Regions from separate parts of the Actinoplanes sp. NPDC020271 genome, predicted to be linked through region 2. Evidence: riboswitches for the same ligand, from Rfam matches in the RefSeq annotation. Region 2 holds a riboswitch; the other holds the start of a gene.
The links. Region 2 has a riboswitch for thiamine pyrophosphate ahead of ACH442_RS28530 (thiamine phosphate synthase). Riboswitches for the same ligand answer to the same signal wherever they lie in the genome.
Positions count from the first base shown of each region.

Region 1: it holds a riboswitch for thiamine pyrophosphate, as region 2 does, so the genes downstream of both, ACH442_RS03410 (ECF transporter S component) here and ACH442_RS28530 (thiamine phosphate synthase) in region 2, are expected to answer to the same signal.

Region 1 covers NZ_JBIRWQ010000001.1:763,039-777,302, reverse strand. Annotated here, with positions in the region: gene ACH442_RS03420 (energy-coupling factor transporter transmembrane component T family protein) at 1-470, opposite strand, end outside; gene ACH442_RS03415 (ABC transporter ATP-binding protein) at 467-1,873, opposite strand; gene ACH442_RS03410 (ECF transporter S component) at 1,877-2,458, opposite strand; TPP riboswitch at 2,457-2,559, opposite strand; gene ACH442_RS03405 (alpha/beta hydrolase) at 2,666-3,481, shown strand; gene ACH442_RS03400 (DUF6328 family protein) at 3,513-4,049, shown strand; gene ACH442_RS03395 (hypothetical protein) at 4,039-4,638, opposite strand; gene ACH442_RS03390 (Fur family transcriptional regulator) at 4,719-5,138, opposite strand; gene ACH442_RS03385 (ArsR/SmtB family transcription factor) at 5,135-5,440, opposite strand; gene ACH442_RS03380 (metal ABC transporter permease) at 5,433-6,293, opposite strand; gene ACH442_RS03375 (metal ABC transporter ATP-binding protein) at 6,295-7,077, opposite strand; gene ACH442_RS03370 (metal ABC transporter substrate-binding protein) at 7,074-7,976, opposite strand; gene ACH442_RS03365 (DUF6703 family protein) at 8,026-8,280, opposite strand; gene ACH442_RS03360 (antibiotic biosynthesis monooxygenase) at 8,315-8,656, shown strand; gene ACH442_RS03355 (hypothetical protein) at 8,673-9,215, shown strand; gene ACH442_RS03350 (glycine--tRNA ligase) at 9,279-10,652, shown strand; gene ACH442_RS03345 (hypothetical protein) at 10,889-11,119, shown strand; gene ACH442_RS03340 (hypothetical protein) at 11,137-12,396, shown strand; gene ACH442_RS03335 (XdhC family protein) at 12,393-12,875, opposite strand; gene ACH442_RS03330 (hypothetical protein) at 13,019-13,348, shown strand; gene dusB (tRNA dihydrouridine synthase DusB) at 13,360-14,264, shown strand, end outside.
Region 2 covers NZ_JBIRWQ010000014.1:155,283-169,546, forward strand. Annotated here, with positions in the region: gene rpsM (30S ribosomal protein S13) at 1-244, shown strand, start outside; gene rpsK (30S ribosomal protein S11) at 262-669, shown strand; gene rpsD (30S ribosomal protein S4) at 686-1,312, shown strand; gene ACH442_RS28500 (DNA-directed RNA polymerase subunit alpha) at 1,396-2,418, shown strand; gene rplQ (50S ribosomal protein L17) at 2,459-3,034, shown strand; gene truA (tRNA pseudouridine(38-40) synthase TruA) at 3,179-4,003, shown strand; gene ACH442_RS28515 (hypothetical protein) at 4,087-4,851, opposite strand; gene ACH442_RS28520 (class I SAM-dependent methyltransferase) at 4,946-5,566, shown strand; gene ACH442_RS28525 (ABC-F family ATP-binding cassette domain-containing protein) at 5,632-7,278, shown strand; TPP riboswitch at 7,437-7,547, shown strand; gene ACH442_RS28530 (thiamine phosphate synthase) at 7,541-8,140, shown strand; gene thiO (glycine oxidase ThiO) at 8,137-9,153, shown strand; gene thiS (sulfur carrier protein ThiS) at 9,144-9,344, shown strand; gene ACH442_RS28545 (thiazole synthase) at 9,347-10,096, shown strand; gene ACH442_RS28550 (thiamine phosphate synthase) at 10,090-10,671, shown strand; gene thiD (bifunctional hydroxymethylpyrimidine kinase/phosphomethylpyrimidine kinase) at 10,668-11,429, shown strand; gene thiC (phosphomethylpyrimidine synthase ThiC) at 11,492-13,018, shown strand; gene ACH442_RS28565 (signal peptidase I) at 12,994-14,264, opposite strand, start outside.

The sequences.
Region 1 (14,264 bases), on a different contig from region 2:
GCGGCCAGCGCGCCGACCGCGAACCGTTCCGGCGCGCGGGCGTTCTGTACCAGCGCGTCGGCCAGGTCGGTCGGGTCGGTGGTCAGGAACACCACGACGCCCGGCAGCGCGACCGCGAAGATTCGCAGGATCAGCCCGGCCGCGCTCGCCAGCACGCCGGTGGTGACCTCGAGCGGCCCGGCCGCGAACAGCAGGTCGCCACCGCGGTCGGCGGCGAACAGCAGCATGCTGACCAGCACCCCGAAGGCCGCGATCAGAAGCGGCCAGAGCCGCCTCGCGAGCAGCTCGGGGCGCACGCCGAAGAACGGCAGCGCGACCAGCTCCACCACGACGGCGATCGCCGGGGTCACCGGGTCCAGCGTCACCACCAGCGGCAGCGTGAAGAGCAGCGCGGCGCCCAGCTTGGCCACCGGATTGCGACGCGCCAGCGGCGCGCCGGGGGAGACGACGGGGCCGAGGTCCAGCGTCACGGTCGCGGTCCGCCGATGGTCACGGTCCGATTGGCGATGGTACGGACGAGGTCCGCGTCATGCGTCACGGCCACGATCCCGTGCCCGCCGTCCCGCAGCTCCGCCATCAGCTCGACCAGCTCCCGCCAGGTCCGGCGGTCCTGACCGAACGTCGGCTCGTCCAGCACCAGCAGCCGCGGCGCGGTGGCCAGCGCTGTCGCCACGCTCAGCCGCCGTGCCTCCCCGCCGGAGAGCGTGTACGGGTTCGCTCCCGCCAGCCGCTCCAACCGGAGCCGCTGCAGCAGCTCGTCCACGACCTGCCGGATCTCGGTGGGCGACTTGCCCAGCCGTCGCGGGCCCAGCGCCAGTTCGTCGGCGACCCGCCCGGTGACGAACTGGTGCTCGGGGTTCTGGAAGACGGAACCGATCCGCTGCGTCAGGGTCCGGGCCCGCCACCGGTGTGGTGGTCGCCGGTCGCCGAAACCGGACACCCGGCCGCCACCGGGGGCGAGCAGGCCGCCGAGCAGCAGCGCGAGCGTCGACTTGCCGGCACCGTTGGGGCCGGTCACCGCGAGGACCTCGCCGGCCCGGACGGACAGCGACGTCGGGGGGAGCCGGTCGGGGACGGCCGCGTGCTCCGCCCGTACCACCTCGGCAGTTGATTCTTGAGGGGAAGCGATGCGCGAGGTCGCGGGACGGCCCGGCACCCAGACTCCCTCCTCGGCGAGCTCGTCGCCGTAGGCGGCGAAGATCGCCTGCGGCGTGCCGTCGGCGCGCACGCCACCGCCCGGCTGGATCACTACGACCCGGTCGACCAGCGGCAACGCGTCGGCGACGCGGTGCTCGACGACGATCAGCGTGGTGTCCGGGCCGACCGAGCGCGCGACCGCGTCCCGGATCAGCGCGGCGCCGGCCGGGTCGAGGTTCGCGGTCGGCTCGTCGAGCAGCAGCAGTCCCGGGCGCAGGGCGATCACCCCGGCCAGAGCCAGGCGTTGCGCCTCGCCGCCGGAGAGCGCCGAGGTCGGGCGATCCGGCGGGTACGGGAATCCGACGCTCGCCAGCGCGTCCGCGACCCGGGGCCAGATCTCGGACCGGGGCACCCCGCGGTTCTCCAGGCCGAACGCGACGTCGTCGCCGGAACGGGCCATCACCAGCTGGGTCTGCGGATCCTGGAACAGGATGCCGACCCGGTCCCGGGCCTTGCGCGGGTCGAGTCCGTCGATCTCGACGGTCCCCTCGGCCTCACCCGAGTCCTCCGGCAGCAGCCCGGCCAGCGCGGCCAGCAGCGTGCTCTTGCCCGCGCCGGACGGGCCTAGCAGCAGCACCCGTTCGCCGTGGCGGATCCGCAGGTCGAGCCCGCGGACCGCCCACGCGCGACGCCCCGCGTGCCGCCGGCCGAACCCGCGAAGATGGACCTCGCTCATCGGCTAGATCAGGGCCCGCTCCCGGCCGGCCGGGAACCGGTCGAGGACGCCGGTCGGGGCCAGGGCGCGGACCAGCAGCCACGCGCCGCCGCCGGCGAGCACCGCGGCGCTGGCGACGGTGATCAGCGCGTACGGCACGCGGTAGCTCCACAGGTCGTAGGCGTAGGTCCAGACGAACCAGTCGAAGACCGCCGCCACCACCCCGGCCAGCGCGCCCGAGAGCAGACCGACCGGCAGCGTGAAGCGCCGGTAGCGGAACAGCGCGAACGCGAGCTCGGCCCCCAGCCCCTGCGCCGCACCCTGGAAGATCACCGTGGCGCCCCACTTGTTACCGAGCAGCGCCGAGATGATCGCGGCGACCGTCTCGGTGAAGAACGCGGCGCCCGGCTTGCGGATGATCAGCGCGCTCAGCACGGCCGGCAGCAGCCACATCCCGTAGAGGACGGTCTGCGCGGGCGGGAAGAAGAGGAACGCGTTCTCGGTGGCGGCCCAGACGGCGTCCCAGGCCCAGAAGATCACGCCGAACGCGACGGCGATGACCGCGGCGATCACGATGTCGATCGTGCGCCAACTGCTGCTTCTCACGGATTCCTCCCGAGCTTCCTGCGCTGGCATTACCCAGATCAGGTACGAGGGTCTGCGGTCGAACCGCACTCTCAGCGCTGCGCGCTCCCCTGCCGGACGAGATCCCCTCGCGACTCGCCTTCGTCGACGCGTCACGGGAAGACCCCGGTGCATGTGCTTCGATGACGCTAACACCCAGTTGTCACATCGGCACCAGGAGGAGCGCACATGGAGGTCAAGGCCCGGGGGCTGACGTTCGAAGTGGCCGAAGGGGGACCCTCCGACGGGCAGCCGGTGCTGCTGCTGCACGGGTTCCCGCAGGACCGCCGGGAGTTCGACCTCCTGCTGCCGCGCCTGCACGCGGCCGGCCTCCGGACGTACGCCCTGGACCAGCGCGGCTACTCACCCGGCGCCCGCCCGTCCGGCGTCGCGTCGTACCGGATCGGCGAGCCCGTCGCCGACGCCGTGGCCGTTCTCGACGCGCTCGGCCTCGAGTCCGCGCACGTGGTCGGCCACGACTGGGGCGCACAGGTCGGCTGGCTGCTCGCCGGCCGGCACCCGGAGCGGGTGCGCACGCTGACCGCGGTCTCCGTCCCGCACCCCCGGGCGATGCTGCTGGCGCTGCGGGTCCGGCCGTCGCAGCAGGCCCGCCTCGCCTACTTCGCGGTGTTCCGCAGTGCGATCGCGGAGAGACTGCTGCTCGGCGGTGGTGCGCTGGTGATGCGCCGGATGCTCGGGGCGATCGGGTCGCGCGCCGACCTCTACGTCAAGGCGATGCGTGAGCCGGGGCGGCTGACGACGGCGCTGAACTGGTACCGGGCGTACCGCAGCGAGGACGTCGCCGGCCTGGGGCAGATCACCGTGCCGACGACGTACGTCTGGACCGACGGGGACGGGGTGGTCGGGCTGACCGCCGCGCTGCGGACCGCGGACTGGGTGAGCGCCGACTACCAGCTGGTCGCGATGCGCGGGGTCAGTCACTGGGTGCCCGAGCAGGCACCACGGGAGCTCGCCGACGCGATCCTGGCACGCATCGGCGTTTGACCATGGGCCGGGCGGGGAACGCCTTGCCACCATGGCCTCCGAGAAATCACGTTCTCCGCAGGAGACCGAGAAACAACGCTGGGACCGCAACTTCGCCGACCTGCTCCAGGAGCTGCGCGTGGCGCAGACCGGAGTGCAGATCCTCTTCGCCTTCCTGCTGACCCTGCCGTTCTCCAGCGGCTTCCCGAAAGCCACCGCGTTCCAGAAGGACGTCTACATGGTGGCGCTGATCAGCGCGGCCTTCGCGACCGCGCTGATCATCTCGCCGGTCGCGTTCCACCGGGCGCTGTTCCGCCAGGGCCGCAAACCGGAACTGGTCCGGTACTCGCATCGGATGGCCACCGGCGGGCTGGCCTGCATGCTGGTGTCGATGGTCAGCAGCGTCCTGCTGATCACCGATTACGTCCTGCACGCGCGGTGGGCGGTGGTGCTGACCGTGGTCGCCGCCGGCTGGTTCCTGACGTTCTGGGCGATCCTGCCGGTGACCCATCGCAACTGGGCCGAGGACGGCGACAAGGACGGGTTCGTGCTCGACGACGCGCCGGCCGACGCACCGGTCAACTCCTGAGGCCGGCCCGGGCCTTGCGCAGGCCGAGCCGCTTGAGCTCCAGCTCGGCCAGGGCGTCGACGGCGGCCGCATCCCCGGCCCGCCAGCTCTGCGCGATATCCGGGCCGAGCTTGGCCAGGTCGCTCAACGGCTGGGAGGCGAGGGCCCGCAGCGCCAGCAGGTCCTTGCCTGCGGCCTGTTCGCGGACCGCCAGCGCGGTCGAGGCCCGCCGGATCCAGCGCAGCCGCAGCGGCAACCAGAGGAACAGCACCAGGGCGAGCGGCACCGCGATCGCCATCAGCGGCAGGATCAGCGCCAGTTTGTCGACCAGATCCTGTTGCTGGTGGCCGGCGTCGGCCAGCGAGCGGGCCGCGTCGGCGGCCCCGTTGAAGGGCTTGACGAGCTGGTCCCCGACGAGTGGGACCCGGCCGACCTTGCCGCCCGCGTCGGCCAGGTTGTCGGCGATGCCACCGCCGGCGCTCTCCAGCTTCTGACCGGGAACGGCCAGCAGCTCGACCGTGTCGTGAACCCAGATCGCGACGCGGATCCAGAGGTAGACCCAGACGACGACGAGAACGTCAGTGACCAGTTGGCGTACAAGAGTGGGCATACGGTCCGCATAGAGCTTCACAACTGTTCAGCCTTCCACCCGGCGCTGCGGCCCGCATCCGGGTGTCCCTCAGCCGGGGCTCAGTCGTCGCCCGTGCACGCCTTCGCCGCGCATTCCTGGCACGTCCCGAAGATCTCCAGGGTGTGGGCGACGTCGACGAAACCGTGCTCACCGGCCACCTTCTCGGCCCACGACTCGACAGCCGGGCCGAGCACCTCGACGGTCCGCCCGCAGGGCCGGCACACCAGGTGGTGATGGTGACCCTGGCTGCACCGGCGGTAGAGGTGCTCACCGCCGGGCGGGCGCATCACGTCCACCTCACCGGTGTCGGCGAGACCCTGCAACGTCCGGTACACCGTGGTCAGGCCGACCCGCTCGCCCCGGTCCCGCAGCATCGCGTGCAGGTCCTGGGCGCTGTGGAAGCCCTCGGTCCCGGCGAGCACGTCACGCACTGCGCTGCGCTGCTTGGTGTTGCGCTGGGCACTGCTTTCCGGGTTCACGGCCGACTCTCCCTCGCGTGGCTGACGGCATCCGCGACGATGTGCGCGATGTGTTCGTCCACCAGGGAGTATGCGATCTCGCGCCCACGCCGGACACCTCGCACCACGCCGGCTCCACGTAACACCCTCAGGTGCTGCGAGACCAGTGGTTGCGGGGCTCCGAGTTGCGAGACCAGATCGTGCACGCAGCGTTCGCCCTCGCCGAGTTCGGCCACGATGGCGATCCGGATCGGGGCGGACAACGCCCGCAGGAGCGCGCCGGCGGCCTCGTAGGCTTCGTAACCGCTTGTCTTCTCAAGCATGCAGAACCACATCCGGGGGTTCGACGTGGGCGGCCGGTGCGGCGCGGCGGCGCTGCCAGATCGCGCCGGCCGCGGTGGTGAGCAGGAACGCGGCGAGCGCGATCAGGACCGTGGTGGCGCCCGGGGCGGTGTCGATCTCGCCGGAGAGCACCACCCCGGCCCCGGCCGCGCAGACGCCGATCAGCATCGCCACCGCCATCGTCGACCGGAATCCCCGGGTGAGCTGCTGCGCGGCGGCGACCGGGACCACCATCAGGGCCGAGACCAGGAGCAGTCCGACGGTGCGCATCGCGATGGTCACGGTGACCGCGGTCGTCACGGCGAGAAGCAGATTGAGCGTACGGACCGGGAGCCCACTGACCCGCGCGTACTCCTCGTCGTTGCAGAGCGCGAACAGCGCCGGCCGGAACACCAGCATCGCGATCAGCACCGCGGCACCGAGTCCCGCGATCACCGCGATGTCCGACGGCGACGTGGTGATCAGCGAGCCGAACAGGTACTGCATCAGGCTCGCGTTGCTGGCGTCGTCGGAGAGCCCGACCAGCACCACGCCGCCCGCGATGCCGCCGTAGAAGAGCAGGGCCAGGGCCAGGTCACCGGAGGTGCGCCCGCGCTCGCGGACCAGCTCCACCGCGACCGCGCCGACCACCGACACCAGCACCGCGGTGAGCACCGGGGACTGGTCGGTGAGCAGGCCGACGCCGACGCCGGTCAGCGCCACGTGCCCGATCCCGTCGCCGATCAGCGACAGCCGCCGCTGCACCAGATAGACGCCGAGCGCCGGCGCGGCCAGGCCGATGATCAGCGCCCCGGCCAGCGCGCGCAGCATGAAGGGATAGGTCAACAGGTCCATGTCAGTACGCCTTCATCCCCTCGGTCGGCGCCCACTCGCAGATCGTGGCCTTCTCCTCGTCGGCGTGCGGGTGCACGTGGTCGTGGCCCGGCTCGGCGTGGTGCCCGGCCGGCTCCGGCGGCACCCCCTCGTGCGCGATCCGGCCCTCGTGCACCACCACGGCCCGCGCGATCAGCGGGCGCAGCGGCCCCAGCTCGTGCAGGACCAGCAGGATCGTCCCGCCGTTGGCCGCGAACGTGGTCAGTGCGCCGGCGAACGCCTCCTGGCTGGCCGCGTCCACCCCGGCGGTCGGCTCGTCCAGCACCAGCAGATCCGGCTTGCCGGCCAGCGCCCGGGCGATCAGGGTGCGCTGCTGCTGGCCGCCGGAGAGGGTGCTGACCGGGTCGCCGATCCGGCCCAGCAGCCCGACCGCGTCCAGCGCCTCGTGGACGGCGGCGCGGTCGGCCGCCCCGGGCAGCCGGAACATGCCCCGCCGGGCCAGCCGGCCGGAGGCGACCACCTCGCCGACCGTGGCCGGGACGCCGCTGCCGGCGCCGAGGCGCTGCGGGACGTAGCCGACGCGTTCCCAGTGCCGGAACTTGCGTTGCGGCGTACCGAACAAGTCGATCTCTCCGCGGCGGACCGGGACCAGGCCCAGGATCGTGCGGATCAGCGTGGATTTGCCGGAGCCGTTGGCGCCGAGCACCGCGACGACGTCGCCGGGCGCGACGGTGAGGGTGACGTCCCGCAGGACCTCCCGGCCGTCGTAACCGGCGGCCAGATGACGAACCTCGATGACGCTCATGAGCACCCCAATGCCGTGGTCAGGGAAGCGAGGTTCGCCCGCATCACCGAGAAGTAGTCCGCGTCCGGGTCGGTCAGGCCTTCGAGCGGGTCGAGCACCGCGGTCTTCGCGCCGACCTCACGCGCGATCGTCTCGGCGACCTTCGGGCTGACCAGGGTCTCGAAGAAGATGGTGGTGGTGCCGTGGGCCCGGGCGTCGGCGGCGACCCCGGCGAGCCGGCGCGGTGACGGCTCGGCCTCCGGGTCGACGCCGGTGATCCCCACCTGGGTCAGGTGGTAGCGCTCGGCCAGGTAGTGGAACGCGGTGTGACTGGTCACGAGCTCGCGCCGCTGACACGTGGTGAGAGCCGCGGTGTATTCGCCGTCCAGCTCGGTGAGCTGCTGGTGCAGGCCGGCGGCGCGGGTCCGGTAGTCGGTGGCGTGGGCCGGGTCGGCGGCGGCCAGACGTTCCGCCACGGCGTCGCCGATCGCGGCCAGGCGGGTCGGGTCGAGCCAGACGTGCGGGTCGGTGGCGCCGTGCTCGTGCCCCGACTCCTCGGCCGGCTCGTCGGCGTGTTCCAGGGTCACGGCGCTGCTGACGTCGTACCCCCGGGTCTTGGCGTTCTGTTCGATCGCGTCGTCGACCGCGGGCTGGAAACCGCGCAGGTGGACGGCGACCTTCGCGTCCACGATCCGGGCGACCTGGTGCGGGCTGAGCTCCACGTCGTGCGGCTCGGCGCCGGGCTTGGTCAGGTTGGTGACCGTGACCAGGTCGCCGCCGATCCGCTCGCTGACGAACTGCAGGGGGTAGAAGGCGGCGACGATGGGGAGTTTGCCGTCCGCGTTCGCCTGCGTGGCGCACCCGCTGAGCCCGGCCAGGACGGCCGGCACGAGCAGGGAGACCAACAGGCGGCGCATCATGCCACCTACTGTCGTCGATAATGACAATGATTGTCAAAAGCGCATGGGTTCACAGCGCCTTGCTGACCACCGCGACCACCAGAAGAGTGAGCAGCACCACCCGGACCAGCCGGGTGATCGGCGACTGCACCGGCCAGGTGGTGAACGTCAGCGCGGCCATCCCGGCGGCGAGCCCGGCCAGCAGCAGCGCGCCCACCACCCCGGGCAGGAACAGCCCGGCCAGCAGCAGGACCAGCGCCACGATGAACGCGATGGTCGGCTTCACCCGGGCCAGGCGGCGCAGGAAAGGGTCGGACGTGGTCACGATGGCTCCCGTCGGCAGTGCGTACCCTCGTCACATGCTGGTGCTCAACCGCTTCGTCGTCCCGCCGGACACGCAGGACGGCTTCACCGAGCAGGCCCACGCCGCGCTCGCTGCCCTCGCCGCCTGCCCCGGTTACCTTTCCGGCCGGCTCACCCGGGCCCTGGAGGACACCTCCGGCTGGACCCTGGTGACCGAGTGGGAGTCCGTCGGAGCCTACCGCCGCGCGCTGGGCGCCTTCGACGTCAAGGTGCACGCCACTCCGCTGCTCGCGCGCTCGCTGGACGAGCCGTCGGCGTTCGAGACGCTGGCCAGTGCCGGGCCCGGGGAGCCCGTCGAGATCATCGGCAGTGACCGGGCCACCGAGCCCTGGCGCTGAAGATTAGGCTTGCCGCATGACCTACGGTCAACCGCCCGTGCAGTACGCGCCGCCGCCCCCGCCCGGCCCTCCGGGGATCTACGTCCCGCCGCCCCCACCCGGGCCCGGCGTGCACCCGCCGTTCCCGGCGCCGCCCGTCGAGGGCCGCGGCCGCCGCATCGGGCTGGGCTTCGGCGTCGCCGGTGGCATCGTCGCGCTCGTCTGCGGTGGTGGGCTGGCCGCGATCATCGGGCTCGGGCTGTCGCTGAACGGTTCGATCAACGAGCGGGCGCACGCCGCGGTCGCGGGTTACCTCGACGCGGTCAAGGCCGGGGACTACGACCGGGCGTACGGGCAGTTGTGCCGCAGCGCCAAGTTGCGCGAGACCGCCGACGAGTTCGAGGAGCGGGTCTCGCGGGAGGAACACTTCACGGCGTACGAAATCGGCGATCTTGATCTGGCGACCGGCGAGGTGCCGGTCGACCTCACCTACGCCGGCGGCGACGTGGACCACACCGAGGCTCAGCTGGGGCAGAACCAGACCACGGGCGAGTTCGAGGTGTGCTCTCTCGGGGAGTAACCTCGCTAATCGTCCCAACACCTTCCGATACCCCCGCCGACACCCAGCCGGCGTAGGAGACCCATGCCTGCCGACCGCATCGATTCCGTTGTCAGCCTTGCCAAGCGCCGGGGCTTCGTCTTTCCCTCCAGCGAGATCTACGGAGGAACCCGCTCGGCCTGGGACTACGGTCCGCTGGGCGTCGAACTGAAGGAGAACGTCCGCCGGCAGTGGTGGCGGACCATGGTCCAGCAGCGCGACGACATCGTCGGCCTGGACTCCGCGGTCATCCTGTCCAAGGACGTGTGGGCCGCCTCCGGTCACCTCGACGCGTTCGTCGACCCGCTGACCGAGTGCCAGTCCTGCCACAAGCGCTACCGGGCCGACCACCTCGAAGAGGCCTACGAGGCGAAGCACGGCTCGCTGCCGTCGTCGCTGCAGGAGCTGAACTGCCCGAACTGCGGCAACAAGGGCACCTTCACCGAGCCGAAGATGTTCAACGGCCTGATGAAGACGTTCCTCGGCCCGACCGAGAGCGCCGAGGGCATGCACTACCTGCGGCCGGAGACCGCCCAGGGCATCTTCGTGAACTACCAGAACGTGGCGACCGCGGCCCGCAAGAAGCCGCCGTTCGGCATCGCGCAGGTCGGCAAGAGCTTCCGCAACGAGATCACGCCGGGCAACTTCATCTTCCGCACGCGCGAGTTCGAGCAGATGGAGATGGAGTTCTTCGTCGCGCCCGGCAGCGACGAGGAATGGCACGAGTACTGGCTGCAGCAGCGCTGGAACTGGTACCGCGACCTGGGTCTCTCGGAGAGCAACCTGCGCTTCTACGAGCACCCGAAGGAGAAGCTGTCGCACTACTCGAAGCGGACCGTCGACATCGAGTACCGCTTCCAGTTCGGCGGCACCGAGTTCGCCGAGCTCGAAGGCATCGCGAACCGGACCGACTTCGACCTGTCCACGCACTCCAAGCACTCCGGGGTCGACCTGTCCTACTTCGACCAGGAGAAGCAGGAGCGCTGGACGCCGTACGTGATCGAGCCGGCCGCCGGTCTGACCCGCGCGGTGCTGGCGTTCCTGCTCGAGGCGTACGACGAGGACGAGGCCCCGAACACCAAGGGTGGCGTCGACAAGCGCACCGTCATGCGGTTCGACCCGCGCCTGGCCCCGGTCAAGGTGGCGGTCCTGCCGCTGTCGCGCAACCCGGAGCTGTCGCCGAAGGCCCGTGAACTCTCCGCGAACCTGCGCAAGCGCTGGATCGTCGAGTTCGACGACTCGCAGGCGATCGGCCGGCGCTACCGCCGGCAGGACGAGATCGGCACGCCGTTCTGCGTCACCGTCGACTTCGACACGCTGACCGACAACGCGGTCACCGTGCGGGACCGCGACACCATGAAGCAGGAGCGGGTCTCGCTCGACCAGATCGAGGACTACCTGATCAAGCGGCTCTACTGAACTTGATTGCCTCCGCTGTACTGAATTGCCTCCGCTGTACTGAATTGCCTCCGCTTCGCTCCGGCGGCATTTCGCCCCTTTGAGTCGTTGCCGAGAGCACCGAAAAACAACTGCGCTTCGCTGGTTGTTTTTCGGCACTCTCGGCAACGACGGGCGAAATGCGTTGTGGTTGCGGTGTAGGAGCTGGAGCCGGGTGGCCCCTGTGGGGTGCCCGGCTTCTCTATGCTTGGCGATCTGTGGAGATCGATCGAATTTTGGTTCCGGTGCGGCCGGTCCCGGGGCTGCCGGTCCGTGAGCCGACGATCGGCGGCGCCGACTCCGGAAAGATCGACTACCTGTTCACCGGCGCCGGGTTCGCCGCGTGCGACGTCCTGACGACCGGTTACCGGGACATGTCGGCCTCGTCCACACCGGACGGCGACTCCGGTCACGCCCCGATCGTGGGGATCACCAAGGCACTCGCCTGATGCGGAAGGGTTCGTACATGACACAGAGTTCTCGGGGGCGGCGCCTGCTGGCCGCGGTGGCGTCGGTGCTCATCGGCGCGACCACGGTGGCGCTGAGCCCCGGCCGGGCGGAAGCCGCGGCCGCGTTCGCGCACATCGACGCGTCGTCGTTCGTGCTCGACCCGGCCGACAGCTTCCAGCGTTACGGCGACATCGTCAGCCGGATCGAGGCCAGTGGGAAAGTCACCCCGGCGGCGTCCCTGAGCGCGGCCCTCGACGGCCCGCAGGACTTCACCCCGGCCTGGGGCCTCTGCCACAGCAGCGGCATCGTGTCGACGCTGAACCCGGTCGGCTTCTGCTGGGACGCCGATGACGACGACTGGGCCTCGACCTGGCGCCCGCAGGGCATCACCGGCTCCTGGGACGCCCAGCCGAACCTGATCTGGGAGAACCGGAAGATCACCGTGGCCAGCTGGCACGGCCCCCAGGACAGCAACGCGTTCTCCCGCCTGACGTTCGTCGACTACACCAGCACGGCCAAGCTCAAATTCCGTGACGTGCTGCTCGTCGTCCCGGACAGCACCGGCGGGGTGGACAACTTCCGGACCTTCGACTGGAACCACGCCGACGGCGTCGTCTGGTACGGCAACACGCTGCTCGTCGCCGACGGCGGCCGGCTGCACGCGTTCAGCCTGCGTCACCTCTGGGCCATGACCCGCTCCGAGGAGGAGGTCGGCTTCGGCGCGGACGGGTCGAAGGCGCCCAGCGGCCGCTGGCATCGGTACGTGCTCCCGCAGATCGGCGAGTACTACCCGGAGTACACACCGACCGGCGGGTACGTCGGATGCTCGTCGATCACCGGCGTCCGCCCCTGCCTCAACGCGATCAGCCTCGACCGCCGCGGCAGCAACCGCGACTCGATGGTCTCGGCCGAATACGTGGGCAGCGACGCGGCCGGTGGGCGCGCCATCCGCTGGCCGATGAGCTCGGCGACCGCGCTGCCGCTGCTCAGCGCGGACGGCAAAGTGCACGCCGACGAGGCCTTCGTGTCGCCGATCTGGCACATGCAGGGCGTGGCCAGCGACGGGACGAACTGGTACATCTCCGGGACCTGCGCGGGCGGCACCGGGACGTGCATCCACAAGGCGGTGCCCGACCAGGCGCCGCACCAGCAGGCGCAGGTCTACGGCGGGCTGGAGAACCTGTCGTACCAGCCGTCGTACAACGGGTCGGCGCCGCGGCTGTGGGGCCTGACCGAGGGCGACAACCGCATCACCTTCAACATCAGCGTTCCCTAGAACGCGAAACCGCCCGGCCGGCCGTTCCGGTCGGCGATCAGGCCGGCCAGCACCGCCACCGCGATCTCCGTGGGAGTGCGGCTGCCGATGTTCAGGCCGACCGGGCGGTGCACCCGGGCGATCTGCTCGGCCGGCACGCCGAGATCACGAAGGGCCGCCACGTGCGGCCCTTCGTGACGCGGGTTGCCGACGATGCCGATCCACCGGGACCGACCGGCCAGCGCCTCACGCAGCAGCGTCCCGATCTCCGGCCGGTGATGGTCGGTCAGCAGGACGTCGGTGTGCTCGTCCGGCTCGGCGGCCCGGAGGTCGCTGACCGTCCGATCACCGTGCGCCCGGGGCGGGCCCTGGAGCTGGGTCGGATCCGGCTCGACGAGCACCACCTGGAAGCCCAGCTCGATCCCGAACCGGGCCAGCATCTCCGCGGTGGGGGACGCGAAAACGGCGACCAGCCTGCGCGGACTCATCTGCTCAGTCACGTGGTCGACTCTGTCAGATCCCCGCAGATCATGCACCCGTTCAGGTGACGCCGGACAACTTGCCCCGCGCCTATAGTCCTCCGGAGTGTCGACCACCCCTCGCCGGTCGTTCGACCGGCTACCCTCACCCTTCGGAGGCATCGGTGCCCACCCTGGAAGCCCGCGTTACCCGACTGGAGGCGCGCATGGACGAGCAGGAGCATCTCCGCGTCATCCATGATCAGGAGCTGTCCAACATTTTTCTGAAGTTGCAGGCGCAGGACAGCCTTCTGCAGGCCATCCACCTGAATCAAGCTGACCAGACCGCGACTCTCGCCAAGCACACCGCGATGCACGACGACCACACCGCCCGGCTGACTCGGCTGGAAGTCGACCTGGGTCTCGTCAAGACGGATCTGGGTCTCGTCAAGACGGGGATGGAGCGGATCGCCGGGATGCTGGACACGCTGATCGAGCGGGGCAGCCGGCAGTAACCGAGCGGGCGATGCGAGGTTGCCGGGCTGGGCGTGTCACCCTAGAGCGCGTGACCGCACCGCTCAAGCTCGGCAACCACGCCGTCAACCCGCCTGTCGTCCTCGCCCCGATGGCCGGGATCACCAACGTGGCGTTCCGGCGGCTCTGCCGTGAGCAGGGCGGCGGTGTCTACGTCTGCGAGATGATCACGACCCGGGCGCTGGTCGAGCGGATCCCCAAGACGCTGAAGATGATCACGTTCGCCGAGGACGAGGGTTTCCGCAGCCTGCAGCTCTACGGCGTGGACCCGGACGTGACCGCCCGCGCGGTCCGCATGGTCGGCCAGGACAATCTCGCCGATCACGTCGATCTGAACTTCGGCTGCCCGGTGCCGAAGGTGACCCGTCGTGGTGGCGGGTCGGCGCTGCCGTGGCGGCGGAAGCTGTTCGGCCGCATCGTGAAGCAGGCCGTCGACGCCGCCGCCGAGTTCGGCATTCCGCTCACCATCAAGATGCGCAAAGGCATCGATCAAGACCATTTGACGTACGTCGAGGCAGGCTTGACCGCGCAGGACGCGGGCGTCGCCGCCGTGGCGTTGCACGCGCGCACCGCCGAGCAGCGGTATTCGGGTCAGGCCGACTGGGACGCGATCGCCACGCTGAAACAGGCCCTGGACGTGCCGGTGCTGGGCAACGGCGACATCTGGGAGGGTTCGGACGCGTTGCGGATGGTCGCGCACACCGGGGTCGACGGCGTGGTCGTCGGCCGCGGCTGCCTGGGCCGGCCGTGGCTGTTCGCCGACCTGGAGGCCGCGTTCACGCAGGGCGGCGACTACCAGCCGGTGCTGCCCGCCCTGGGTGAGGTCGCGAAGATCATGTCCCGGCACGCCCAGCTGTTGGTCGAGGCCCTGGAGGACGAGCGGCACGGCTGCGCCGA
Region 2 (14,264 bases):
GGACCTCACGGAAGAGGAGCTGCTCAAGCTCCGCGAATACATTGAGGCCAACTTCAAGGTTGAGGGCGACCTGCGCCGCGAGGTCGCCGCGGACATCCGCCGCAAGGTTGAGATCGGCTGCTACGCCGGCATCCGCCACCGCAAGGGTCTGCCCGTTCGGGGTCAGCGGACCCGGACCAACGCTCGTACCCGTAAGGGCCCGAAGCGCACGGTCGCCGGTAAGAAGAAGCCCGGTCGGAAGTAATAGGAGCGCACTGACTTATGCCACCGAAGGCACGCGCAGGGGCCGCAGTCAAGAAGGTCCGGCGCAAGGAACGCAAGAACGTCGCCCACGGGCAGGCGCACATCAAGAGCACCTTCAACAACACCATCGTGTCGATCACCGACCCGACCGGTGCGGTCATCTCCTGGGCCTCTTCCGGCCAGGTGGGCTTCAAGGGCTCCCGCAAGTCGACTCCGTTCGCCGCGCAGCTGGCCGCCGAGGCCGCCGCTCGCCGGGCCATGGAGCACGGCATGCGCAAGGTCGACGTTTTCGTCAAGGGCCCCGGTTCCGGCCGGGAGACCGCCATCCGTTCGCTGCAGGCCGCTGGTCTCGAGGTCGGTCAGATCTCCGACGTGACCCCGCAGCCGCACAACGGGTGCCGTCCGCCGAAGCGTCGTCGGGTCTAAGGGAGATCTGGAAACAATGGCTCGTTACGTAGGTGCGGACTGCAAGCGCTGCCGCCGCGAGAAGATGAAGCTGTTCCTCAAGGGCAGCAAGTGTGACGGGCCGAAGTGCCCGTTCGAGTCGCGTCCCTTCCCGCCCGGCCAGCACGGCCGTGGCCGGACCAAGGAGACCGAGTACCTGCTCCAGCACCGCGAGAAGCAGAAGGCCCGCCGCGTGTACGGCGTGCTGGAGAAGCAGTTCCGCGGGTACTACGAGGAGGCCGTCACCAAGCCCGGCAAGACCGGTGAGGTGCTGCTGCAGATCCTCGAGTCGCGTCTGGACAACGTCGTCTACCGGGCCGGCTACGCCGCGTCCCGGGACGCCGCCCGCCAGCTGGTCAAGCACGGCCACTTCCTGGTGAACGGCGTCAAGGTCGACATCCCGTCGTACCGGGTGAAGGAGCACGACATCGTCACGCTCCGCGAGAAGTCGAAGGAGATGACTCCCTTCGTCGTCGCGCAGGCTCAGGCGGGTTCCCGGCCGGTGCCGGCCTGGCTCGAGCCGATCCCGAGCGAGATGAAGATCCTCGTTCACACGCTCCCGGCCCGCGCTGTCATCGACACGCAGGTCCAGGAGCAGCTGATCGTCGAGCTCTACTCCAAGTAACAAGTTGTCCGGCGCCCTGAAAAGGCGCCGGACAATCCAGATGGCCATCAAATAGCGGTTGGCCGGACAGAAAGAAGAACAGCGTGCTCATCAGCCAGCGGCCCTCCCTCTCGGAGGAGTCGATCAGCGAGACCCGTTCCCGGTTCACCATCGAACCGCTGGAGCCGGGCTTCGGTTACACCCTCGGTAACTCGCTCCGGCGCACCCTGCTGTCGTCCATCCCGGGCGCTGCGGTCACCAGCATCAAGGTCGACGGCGTGCTGCACGAGTTCACCACGATCCCCGGTGTCAAGGAGGACGTGGTCGAGCTGGTCATGAACGTCAAGGAACTGACCGTCAGCTCGGAGCACGACGAGCCGGTCAGCATGTACCTGCGCAAGCAGGGCCCGGGCGACGTGACCGCCGGTGACATCCAGCCCCCGGCCGGTGTCTCGGTGCACAACCCGGACCTGAAGCTGGCCACGCTGAACAGCAAGGGCCGGCTCGACATGGAGCTGACCGTCGAGCGGGGTCGTGGCTACGTCACGGCGGCGCAGAACAAGAGCGCGGGCGCGGAGATCGGCCGGATCCCGGTCGACTCGATCTACTCGCCGGTGCTCAAGGTCACCTACCGCGTCGAGGCGACCCGTGTCGAGCAGCGCACCGACTTCGACCGTCTGATCATCGACGTCGAGTCGAAGGCGTCCATCTCGCCGCGGACCGCGCTGGCCTCGGCCGGCTCGACCCTGGTCGAGCTGTTCGGGCTGTGCCGGGAGCTGGACGAGACCGCTGAGGGCATCGACATCGGCCCGTCGCCGCAGGACGCGCAGCTCGCTGCCGACCTGGCTCTCCCGATTGAGGAGCTGGACCTCACCGTCCGGTCGTACAACTGCCTCAAGCGTGAGGGCATCAACTCGGTGGGCGAATTGATAGGGCGTACCGAGGCCGACCTCCTGGACATCAGGAACTTCGGCCAGAAGTCCATCGACGAGGTCAAGATGAAGCTCGCCGGAATGGGCCTGGGCCTCAAGGACAGCGCGCCGTCCTTCGACCCGGCGCACGTCGTGGACTCGTTCGGCGACGTGGACTACGACACCGACGATTACCGCGAGACCGAGCAGCTCTAAGCTCTCGGGCCTGGCGCCATCTTTTCAAGGAGCATCGGAAATGCCCACGCCCACCAAGGGTGCCCGCCTCGGCGGCAGCCCGGCACACGAGAAGCTCATCATGGCCAACCTGGCCACCGAGCTCTTCCGGCACGGGAAGATCAAGACCACCGAGACCAAGGCGAAGCGGCTGCGCCCGCTGGCTGAGCAGCTCATCACGAAGGCCAAGCGCGGCGATCTGCACGCCCGTCGCCGGGTGCTGACCGTCGTGAAGGACAAGGACGTCGTGTACGCCCTGTTCGAGCAGATCGCTCCGCGATACACGGGCCGTCCCGGTGGCTACACCCGGATCACCAAGACCGGTCCCCGCAAGGGCGACGCTGCTCCGATGGCGATCATCGAGCTGGTCGAGGAGGCCCCGATCGCGGCCACCAACGCGCCGGCTCCGGCCGCCAAGGCCGCCGCTCGCAAGGCCGCGCAGCAGGACAAGGTCGAGGCTCTGGCCCCGGAGGAGGAGACCGCGCCCGCCGCGGTCGCCGACGACCAGGACGCCGAGGCTCCGATCAGCGCTTCCGGTGACAAGGAGGCCGACGGTCCCGGGACCAAGGCCGAGGGCGAAGACACCGACAAGGCCTGATCCGGCGTCGACGAGGAGCCCGGCATCCGAGAGGGTGCCGGGCTTCACGCTTTGAAAAACGATTATTTGGTACGACGTGAGCCCAGTCCCGTGGCGCGGCGACGCGAGGCGGATCGTGGGCCCGGCCGAGGAGCGCGCTGCGGCATGACGGAAAAGATCCGCCTTCGACTCGACGTCTCCTACGACGGCGCGAACTTCTCGGGCTGGGCGGCACAGCCCAGCCGTCGTACTGTCGCAGGGGTTCTGACCGAGGCCCTGCATCGGATCCTCGGGGCGTCGGGCGAGGAATGGCCGCTGGGACTCACGGTGGCCGGACGCACCGACGCCGGAGTGCACGCCACCGGCCAGGTCTGTCACATCGAGCTGCCGGCCGAGCGGTACGAGGAGCTGGCCGGCTCGCTGCTGCGGCGGCTGAGCGCGCTGATGCCGCCGGATGCCCGGGTCAAGGGCGTGGTGCCGGTCCCGGAGACGTTCGACGCACGGTTCTCGGCCACGTTCCGGCGCTACGAGTACCGGGTCTGCGACGACGGCTGGGGGCCGGAGCCGCTGCGCCGTTACGACACGATCGGCTGGCAGCGCCCGCTCGACCTGGACCGGCTCAACGCCGCCGCGGCGGGGCTGCTCGGGGAGCACGACTTCGCCGCCTTCTGCAAGCGCAAGGAGCACGCCACCACGATCCGCGCGATCGCCCGGCTGGACTGGCGCCGCGAGGCGGACCGGACGCTGGTGGCGACCGTGCAGGCCGACGCGTTCTGCCAGGCGATGGTGCGCAGCCTGGTCGGCGCGATGCTCGCGGTCGGTGAGGGGCGTCGTGAGCCGGAGTGGCCGGCGAAGCTGCTCACCCTGCGGGAGCGGTCCAGTGAGGTGACCGTGGCTCCGGCGCACGGGCTGACGCTGGTCGCGGTGGGGTATCCGGCGCAGGAGGAGTACGCGGCCCGCGCCGACGCCACCCGCCGCCTGCGCGCCTGACCACTCGCGTGCCGGCTAGGTTCTGTCCGCGGATCACGCGGGGCTGGGCCACGCCTCGCTCCCACGTGATCCGTGGACAGAACCTAGGAGCGGTGGTCCAGGACCTGCTCGGTGAGGTAGGCGTCGAGCAGGTCGCCGGTCACGCGCGGCAGGGCCGGGTCGGTGCTGGTGACCGGCTCGCCGCCGGTACCGGTGATCACGCAGTAGAGCAGGTAGTGGCCGTGGGCGCGGTATCCGATCGGCGTACCGGGCGGGGCCTGTTCGCCGCTGAGGGCGGTGAAGCTGCCGTCGTCGGCTTCGACCAGGCGGCCGACCTGGTCGCCGACCGCCGCGGCGCTCTGCGAGTCGGCCAGGTTGAGGACGCCGGCGGTCACTTCGAAGCCGCTCGCCGGGGCGTTCAGCGTTGCTCGGACGGCCTGCGAACACCCGTACGCGGAAATCGCGGAGCGCAGGGCGCCGGTGACCGCAAGCGTGCAGTCGGCCTGGTCGGAGGTGGTCTTGACCTCGAAGCCGGCGAAGCCGGTGGGGAAGACCTCGGCGACGGTGAGGGGGCGCGGATCGTCGGCGCGCGAGGCGATGCGGCTCTCGCCGGCGGCCGGGCCCTGGCTCTCGTCGCCGACGATCAGGAACGCCGAGACCAGGCAGATGCCGAGCACGATCAGTGCGGCCAGGCCGCGGGTGAGGATGGTCATGGCCGGGTACGGCTCACGCCGCACGTGCCGCTGCGGACGAGCCCGGACCTGCTGCCGATGCTGGCCGGAGGATCGCGGGAACGGTGCGGACGGCAGCACGAGACCGGCTGCCGGGGCGGCGCGATGGGCGGAGCGCGTCGGGGTGGCGAAGCGCATGGGCACAAGTTAGGTGCGCACGTCAGTCGATGAACGCACAGTCTGTCCGGCACCCGGTGCGCCGTGCGGCGTTGTGACGCGGGAAACTTGTGGGGTGACCGCCGAGCATTACTTCAGCACCGACCCGGACGCCCCGATGCGCCGGGGCGAGATCGAGTTCAGCGTGGCCGGCCGGGACTACCGGCTCGCCGTGGCCTCCGGGGTGTTCTCCGCCGGGCGGCTCGACCCGGGGACCGCGGTGCTGCTGCGCAAGGCGGACCTGCCGGGCGCGGCCGTCGAGGGGGATCTGCTGGACCTCGGGTGCGGCTATGGGCCGATCACCTGCGTGCTGGCGTCCGAGGCGCCGCGCGCGACTGTGCACGCGATCGACGTGAACTCCCGCGCTCGCGAGCTGACCAGCGAGAATGCGACCAAGCTGGGGCTCGGTGCGCGGGTGCGGGTGAGCGCTCCCGACGACGTACCGGAGGAGGTGCGGTTTGCCCAGATCTGGAGCAACCCGCCGACCCACGTGGGCAAGGCCGAGCTGCACGCGCTGATGGAGCGCTGGTTGCCGCGGCTGGCGCCGGGCGGGGTCGCCTGGCTGGTGATCAACCGGAATCTCGGGGGAGACTCGCTGCACGCCTGGCTGGTCGAGCGCGGCCGGCAGGTCGAGCGGGTCGCCAGCCAGAAGGGTTTCCGGGTGTTGAAGGTCACCCTCCCGGGCGCGACCTCCTGACGCGTGCTGCCGGTGACCGGAAAACCGGCTGCCGTCCGAGACCTTGACCGGGCAGGATGCCGGGCATGGGTTACGTGGATGTCGCCGGTGTCGGTTTTGTGCTGCCCGACGGGCGGGAGTTGTTCACCGACGTGTCGTTCCGGGTCGGCGAGGGCGCCAAGGTCGCGCTGGTCGGGCCGAACGGGGCCGGCAAGACCACCCTGTTGCGGACGGTGGCCGGGGACATCCCGACGCAGAGCGGGACGGTCGCGCGTTCCGGTGGCCTGGGCGTGATGCGCCAGTTCATCGGGATGATCGGCGACGACCGTACGCTCGAGGACTTCGCGTTGTCCCTGGTCGCAGAGCCGTTGCGGGAGGCCGGAGCGCGGCTGGCGAAGGCCACGGAGGCGCTCGACGAGACCGAGAAGAGCCAGATCGCGTACGCGAACGCGCTGGCTCACTGGGGTGAGGCCGGCGGTTACGACGCCGAGGTGTTGTTCGACACGGTCGCGGTCTCGATCCTCGGTAAACCGTGGGAGGAGGCGCGCAGCCGGATCGTGCGCACGCTCTCCGGCGGTGAGCAGAAACGGTTCGCGCTCGACCTGCTGCTGCGCGGCAACGACGAGGTGCTGCTGCTCGACGAGCCGGACAACTTCCTCGACGTGCCCGCGAAACGCTGGCTGGAGCAACGGATCCGCGAGTCGAACAAGTCGATCCTGTTCATCTCGCACGACCGGGAGTTGCTGGCGCAGACCGCCGACCGGGTCGTCGCGGTCGAGGGCGGCGGCGCGTGGACGCACCCCGGCGGGTTCGCCTCCTGGCACGAGGCCCGCTCCAACCGGCACGAGCGCATGGAGGAGCTGCGCCGCCGGTGGGACGAGGAGCACGAGAAGCTCCGCGAGCTGGTCTTCACGCTGAAGAACAAGGCCGCGTTCAACGACGGCCTGGCCTCGCGCTATCAGGCCGCGCAGACGCGACTGCGCAAGTTCGAGGAGGCCGGCCCGCCGCCGCTGCCGCCCAAGGAGCAGGCGGTCAAGATGAACCTGCGCGGCGGTCGCACCGGTAAACGGTCGGTGATCTGCGAGAACCTGGAGCTGGAAGATCTGACCTTCCCGTTCGACCTGGAGATCTGGTACGGCGACCGCGTCGCGGTCCTTGGCGCTAACGGCACCGGCAAGTCGCACTTCCTACGCCTGCTCGCGGCCGGTGGCAGCGAACCCGATGTGGAACATCAGCCGGTCGACGGGGCGCCGCTCGCGCACGTGAAGCACAACGGGGTTGCGCGGCTCGGTGCCCGGGTGCGCCCCGGGCACTTCTCGCAGACCCACGACCGGCCGGAGCTGATGGAGAAGACGCTCGTCGAGATCCTCTGGCGGGGTGACGAACATCGCTCCGGGATGGACCGGGCCGGTTCGATGAAACACCTCAGCCGGTACGAGTTGTCGGCCCAGGGCGACCAGCGTTTCGGCACCCTCTCCGGTGGACAGCAGGCGCGTTTCCTGGTGCTGCTGCTGGAGCTTTCCGGGGCGACGTTGTTGCTGCTCGACGAGCCGACCGACAACCTCGACCTGGCCTCGGCGGAGGCACTGGAGGAGGGGTTGAAGGCCTTCGACGGGACGGTGATAGCGGTCACGCACGACCGCTGGTTCACGCGGTCCTTCGATCGGTTCGTGCTCTTCAGGAGCGACAACGAGGTCGTGGAGGTTCCGGAACCGGTCTGGGACGTGCGCTGAGCTCGATGGCTCCGCTTCGCTCCGCTGGCGGGTGCCGCCGGTAACCGGTGACTCGGTTTCCCGGCAGCCCTGTAGTTTGCGGCTGCCGGGAAACCGAGTCGCAAGTCACCGGCGGCACCCGCTAGCGCGAAGCGTCACGGACCGGTTATGGTCCGGTTACAACAACCCACGGGAGTCCGGGCACCGGGCTGAGAGGGGGGCTGAAGCGGCCCCCGACCGTAGAACCTGATCCGGGTAATGCCGGCGCAGGGAGGAGTGCGTCATGGACGCTTTGTCTTTTCCCCGGCTCCACGTTCTGACCGACGACGTCGAGGTCGTTCGCGCGGTGGCGCGGCCCGGCGTCGCGGTGCAGATCAGGGTCAAGAGCAACGACAATGCGGCGTACGCCGTGACCGTCGCCGCCGTCCGGATCTGTCGCGCGGCCGGCGCGATGTGCCTGGTCAACGATTCCGTCGGGGTCGCGCTGGCGGCCGGCGCCGACGGAGTGCACGTGGGTGCGGACGACCTGCCCGTGGACGCCGCACGCCGGGTGCTCGGGCCGGATGCGATTGTCGGGGCGACGTGCCGTACGGCGGAAGATGCCCGTGAAGCGATCGCGCGGGGCGCCTCCTATCTCGGGGTCGGGCCCGCTTTCGCGACGTCCACGAAGGACGGATTGCCACCACCGCTCGGGCCGGACCGGATCGCCGGGGTGGCGGCGGCCGTCCCGGGGACGCCGGTGCTGGCGATCGGCGGGATCACGCCGGCGCACGTGCCGCGGTTCGCCGGGCGGGTGCACGGGGTCGCGGCGATCTCCGCGTTCACCGCCGATCCGGCTCGCGCCGTCGACGAGTTCCTGCAGGCCCTGGGTGTGCCGGCATGAGGGTCGGTGTCATCGGTGGCGGGATCGTCGGGCTCGCCATCGGTGCCGAGCTGCTGCGTCGCGGGGCGGACGTCACCGTCTACGACCCGGCGCCGGACGGAACGGACGGCGCCTGGCATGTCGCCGCCGGGATGCTGGCTCCCGGCGGCGAGTCGGTCTTCGAGTTCCCGCAGCTGGAACGCCTGCTCGAGGCGTCCAACCAGCTGTGGCCGGAGTTCGCGGCGGCGCTCGGTGACGTCGGCTACGACGACGCCGGGACGCTGGGGGTGGCGCTGACCGCGGACGACGTGGCCGAGATGGCGCGGGAGTGGAAGCACCAGAAGTTGTCGCCGCTCACCGGCTCTCAGCTGCGCGACCTTTCGCCGGCGCTGTCGCCGCGGATCCGGGCGGGGGCCTATTCGCCGACCGAGCGTCAAGTTGACCCGCGCAGAGTCGTCAACGCTCTGCGAGGGGTCCTCGATGGACGATTCGTCCAGGCCGAGGTCGGTGCTGTGGCCGCTCTGCCGGAAGACCGCATCGTCGTGGCCGCCGGCTGCGGCACCGCCGGGCTCACCGGGCTCCCGATCCGGCCCGTCAAAGGCCAGGTGCTGCGCCTTCGCGGTGAACCCGGCCTGCTCAGGCACGTGATCGACGGCGCTGCCGACGGCCGGCACGTCTACCTCGTCCCACGCGCCGACGGCGAAGTGGTCGTCGGCGCCACCCAGGAGGAACGCACCGACCGCCACCCGACCGCCGGTGGCGTGCACGACCTGCTGCGGGCCGCCCTCGACCTGGTCCCCGGCCTCGCCGAGCACGAGCTCACCGAGGTCACCGTCGGCCACCGCCCGGGCACCCCGGACAACGCGCCGATCATCGGTCACTTCAGGGACAACGTCTACGTCGCCGCCGGCCACCACCGCAACGGGGTGCTGCTCACCCCGATCACCGCGCGGCTCGTCGCCGACCTGGTGCTCACCGGGACCGCGGACCCGATCATCGACGACTTCACCCCCGGGAGGTTCGGATGCGCCTGATCGTGAACGGCCGGCATGAGACCCGGCCGGAAACCTGCTCGGTGGCCGCACTGGTCGCCGAGATCACCGACGCGCACCGCGGGGTCGCGGTCGCCGTGAACGGCGCCGTCGTGCCGCGTTCCACCTGGGGGCAGGTCGACCTGTCCGACGGCGACGCGGTCGAGGTGCTGACCGCGGCCCAGGGAGGATGACGATGGGCGACCTCCTGCCCGAGAACGGGCTGATCCTCGGCACCGGCGGCGCGAACAGCCTCGCCGCGCTCGAAGAGGCGATCATCGCGTCCGGGACCGACCTGGTCACCGTCGCGCTGCGCCGGGTCGAGGCGGCCGGGCCGGGACTGCTGCCGATGCTTGACCGGCTCCGGGTGCGGATCCTGCCGAACACCGCCGGCTGCTTCACCGCCGGGGACGCGATCAAGACGGCGCAGATGGCCCGCGAGGCGTTCGAGACCGACCTGATCAAGCTGGAGGTGATCGGCGACGAGCGAACCCTGCTGCCCGACGGCGTCGAGCTGCTCCGGGCCGCCGAGGCGCTGGTCGCGGATGGGTTCACGGTCCTGCCGTACACCACCGACGACCCGATCCTGGCCCGCCGGCTGGCCGACGCGGGCTGCGCCGCGGTCATGCCGGCCGGCTCCCCGATCGGCTCCGGCCTGGGTATCTCCAACCCGCACCACATCGAGCTGATCCGGCAGAACGTCGACGTGCCGGTGGTCCTCGACGCCGGCATCGGCACCGCCTCCGACGCGGCGCTCGCGATGGAGCTGGGCTGCGACGCGGTGCTCGTGGCCAGCGCTGTCACCCGGGCCGACGCGCCGGCCGTGATGGCGGCGGCGATGCGGCACGCGGTCGCCGCCGGTCGCCTCGCGCGGCAGGCCGGGCGCATCCCCCGCCGTTTCCACGCACTGGCCTCCACTTCGGACGACGGGATCCCGGTGTGGTGACGCCCGGCGGGCTCGTCGTGCTCACCGATCGGCGGTCCGCCGCCGGGCCGCTGGTGGAGACGATTGCCGCAGCAGTACGCGGTGGAGCCGCCTGGATCGTCCTCCGCGAGCGCGATCTCCCCGTGGAGCAGCGCGCCGACCTGGCCGCCCGGCTGCGCGCCGTGGTGCCCCCGGGCCGGCTGATCGTTTCCGGACCGGACCCGCTCGGCGGCGACGCGGTGCACCTGGCCGCCGCCGACCCGCGCCCGGCCGGTGTGGCGCTCGTCGGCCGTTCGTGGCACGGCACCGAACCACTGTCCGACGTGGACTACGTGACGCTCTCGCCGATCTACCTGACGTCGACCAAGCCCGGATACGGGCCGGCGCTCGGCGTGGAACGGGCCGCCGAACTGGCCGGGAGCACGCCGTGGCTGGCACTGGGCGGGGTGGACTCGGCGGCCCGGGCGGCGGAGTGCGCGACCGCGGGCGCGGCCGGGATCGCGGTGCTCGGCGCGATCATGCGCGCGGCGAACCCGGAGCGGGTCGCCCGGACGCTGGCCGGTGCGTTCGGTGCCGATCGGCGGGTGCGAGCATGACGCCGCCGGTGGTGCTGACGATTGCCGGGTCGGACTCCGGGGGCGGCGCGGGGATCCAGGCCGACCTGAAGACGTTCGCGGCGCTGGGGGCGTACGGGACGTCGGTGATCACGGCGATCACGGCGCAGAACACGCTCGGTGTGACCGCGATCCACCCCGTTCCGGCCGAGATCGTGGCTGCACAACTCGACGCCGTGCTCACCGATCTGCCGGTGGCTGCGGTCAAGGTCGGGATGATCGCGGATCCGGCCGTCGCGAAGGTGATCGCCGACCGGGCCGCGGACCTGCCGAACCTGGTCGTGGACCCGGTGCTGGTGTCCACCTCCGGAAGCCGGCTCGGGGATGCCGCGGTGGTGTCGGTGCTCATGCCGTATGCGCAAGTCGTGACGCCGAACCGGCAGGAAGCCGCCGCCCTCGTCGGAGGGCGCGCCGGGACCACCTCGGAGATGGCCGCGGCAGCGGCTCGCCTGGCCGGGACCGGGCCGCGCGCCGTGGTGGTGACCGGCAGCGAGCTCGCGGTCGACGTGCTCTGGCACGGCGGCGTGATCACCGAACTGCGTGGGGAGGCCGTGCCGACGCGGAACAACCACGGATCCGGGTGCACGTTCTCGTCCGCGATCGCGGTGCGGCTGGCGCTGGGTGATCCGGTGCCGGAGGCGATCGCGGCGGCGAAGGAGTACGTGACCGGCGCGCTGCGCGGCGGCGCCGGGTGGGAGCTGGGCGCCGGGCCCGGGCCACTCGACCACTTTTTCAACTAGACCGGCCCTTTTCTGGGTCCTTACTGCCATCTGATGCCGGTTTTGCACCTATCTGGGAGGAAATAATCATGAGGCGCAAGGTCTACGTGGAAGGCTCCCGTCCGGAGATCCGGGTGCCGTTCACCGAGGTGGTGCTGACCGGCGACAACCCGCCGGTGCGGCTCTACGACACGTCCGGCCCGGGCAGCGAACCCACGGTCGGGCTGCCGCCGCTGCGGAAACCGTGGTGGGACGGGCGGACGCAACTCGCGGCGGCGCGAGCCGGGGACGTCACGCCGGAGATGGAGTTCGTCGCGGTCCGCGAGAACGTCTCACCGGAAGTCGTGCGTGACGAGATCGCCGCCGGTCGCGCCGTGCTGCCGGTCAACCGCAACCACCCCGAGTCCGAGCCGATGATCATCGGGTCGAAGTTCCTGGTGAAGGTCAACGCGAACATCGGCACCTCGGCGGTCACGTCGTCGGTCGCCGAAGAGGTCGAGAAGCTCACCTGGGCCACCCGGTGGGGCGCGGACACCGTGATGGACCTCTCCACCGGGCCGCGGATCCACGAGACCCGCGAGTCGATCATGAGGAACTCGCCGGTGCCGATCGGGACCGTGCCGATCTACCAGGCACTCGAGAAGGTCAACGGCGACCCGCTCAAGCTGAACTGGGAACTGTTCCGGGAAACCGTGATCGAGCAAGCCGAACAGGGCGTCGACTACATGACGATCCACGCGGGCGTTCTTCTGGAGTACGTGCCGCTGGCCGCCGAACGGGTCACCGGCATCGTGTCGCGCGGCGGGTCGATCATGGCGGCCTGGTGTCTCGCCGGACACCGGCAGAACTTCCTCTACGAGCACTTCCGCGAACTGTGCGAGATCTTCCGGGAGTACGACATCACGTTCTCCCTCGGCGACGGACTGCGCCCCGGATCGATCGCCGACGCCAACGACGAAGCCCAGTTCGCCGAGCTGCGGACATTGGGCGAACTGACGCACATCGCCTGGGAGTACGACGTACAGGTGATGGTCGAAGGCCCCGGCCACGTGCCGATGCACAAGATCAAGGAGAACGTCGACCTGCAGCAGGAGTTGTGCGCCGGGGCGCCGTTCTACACCCTCGGACCGCTGGCCACCGACATCGCGCCCGCCTACGACCACATCACGTCCGCGATCGGCGCCGCGATGATCGGCATGTTCGGAACCGCGATGCTCTGCTACGTCACCCCGAAAGAACACCTCGGCCTGCCGAACAAGGAAGACGTCAAAGCCGGAATGATCGCGTACAAGATCGCGGCCCACGCGGCGGACCTGGCCAAAGGCCACCCCGGCGCACAAGCATGGGACGACGCGCTGTCGCACGCCCGGTTCGACTTCCGGTGGGAGGACCAGTTCGAACTGGCCCTCGACCCGGAAACCGCGCGGTCGTACCACGACGAGACCCTGCCCGCGGCGCCCGCCAAAACCGCGCACTTCTGCTCCATGTGCGGGCCCAAATTCTGCTCGATGAAAATCAGCCACGAACTGCGGGCGGCCGGCATGAAAGCCAAATCGACCGAGTTCGTCGACGCCGGCGGTCGCGTCTACCTGCCGGTGACCTCCTCCTGATCCTTCTTCGGGAGGAAGTCGAAGACCGGGTCCCGTGAGGCGGTGCGCTTCGCGACACGCTCCTTACGGGCCCGGTCCGCGGCGGCCTGATCCTCCTCGGCCTTACGAGTGATGGCTTCTTCCAGGGCTAGGTTGCGCTCGGCCAACTCCTCGGCTGCCTTTCGTTCCGCGGCGAGAACTTCCGCCTTCTTCCGGTCGGTGGTCGGTTCCGGGGTCTCGTGGATCTCGCCCGCTGGGGTGGTCGCCTCGGGGGTCGCGCTCTCGGCTTCCCCGGACGCAGTGCTGTCGGCTTCGTCAGGCGCCGCACTGGCGGCTTTCTCGGACGCCCTGCCGTCGGCCATTTGGGGCGCCGTGCTGTCGGCTTTTTTGAGCGCCGTGCTGTCGGCTTTTTTGAGCGCCGTGCTTCGGGCGGGTGCAGGCGCCTCGCTCCCGGCGGCGGGCTTCGGGGCTGCCTTGCGGCGCGTGGTGGCGGGCTTGGGCGCGGTCTCCGCCTGCTTGGCGGCCGGGGCTGCGGCGACGGCCTTGCGGGCCCGCGGCTTGCGGCGGGCAGTCTGCTTCTGCGGCTGAGGCGCGCTTCCCGCTTCCCGCTCTTCTTCCCGTACGGCCATAGCCGCGCCCACCGCCTGATCGGTGGCGCTGACCTCGGTGGAAAGCCCGTCACCGGCCCCAGGAGCCGTCACCGCCTGCGGGTCCGCCGCGGTCTTCGGTGCCGCCTTCGCGGGACGCTTCCGTGGGCGCCGGGCCGGCGGCTCCGCCCGGTCGACGGTCGTGGCCTCCGTCGGCTCCGGTGTCGGCTCCGCGGGATCGGCTTTCAGCTCCGCTGTCGTCGGCTGTACGGCATCGGGTTCCGGCTCCGCGGTGGTCGAATCCGCGGTCGTCGAATCTGCGGCCGTCGGGTCGGTGGCGTCAGTTCTCGGCTCGGCCACGTTCACGGTGACCGATGCGGCCTCGGTGACGGGCGTGGCCTCGATGGGCTGCTCTGCCTGGGCGAGTCGCCCAGCGACCGTGACGAGGTCAGCCGGTTGTTCCGCGGTCGTGCCCGCCTCGGCCGGCTGCTCGGCGATCGTGCCCGCCTCACCCGGTCGTTCGGCGGCAGGTCCGCCCTCCGCCGGCTGCTCTACTTCGGCGGTCTCCGGCTCGTGGAGCTGCTCGACCGCAACGATGGCCTCGGCCTCGCTGGGCTTCTCGGCGATGACGGGCTGCTCGGCGACCTCCGGAACGGCCGGGGTGGCGTCATCCCCAGGCT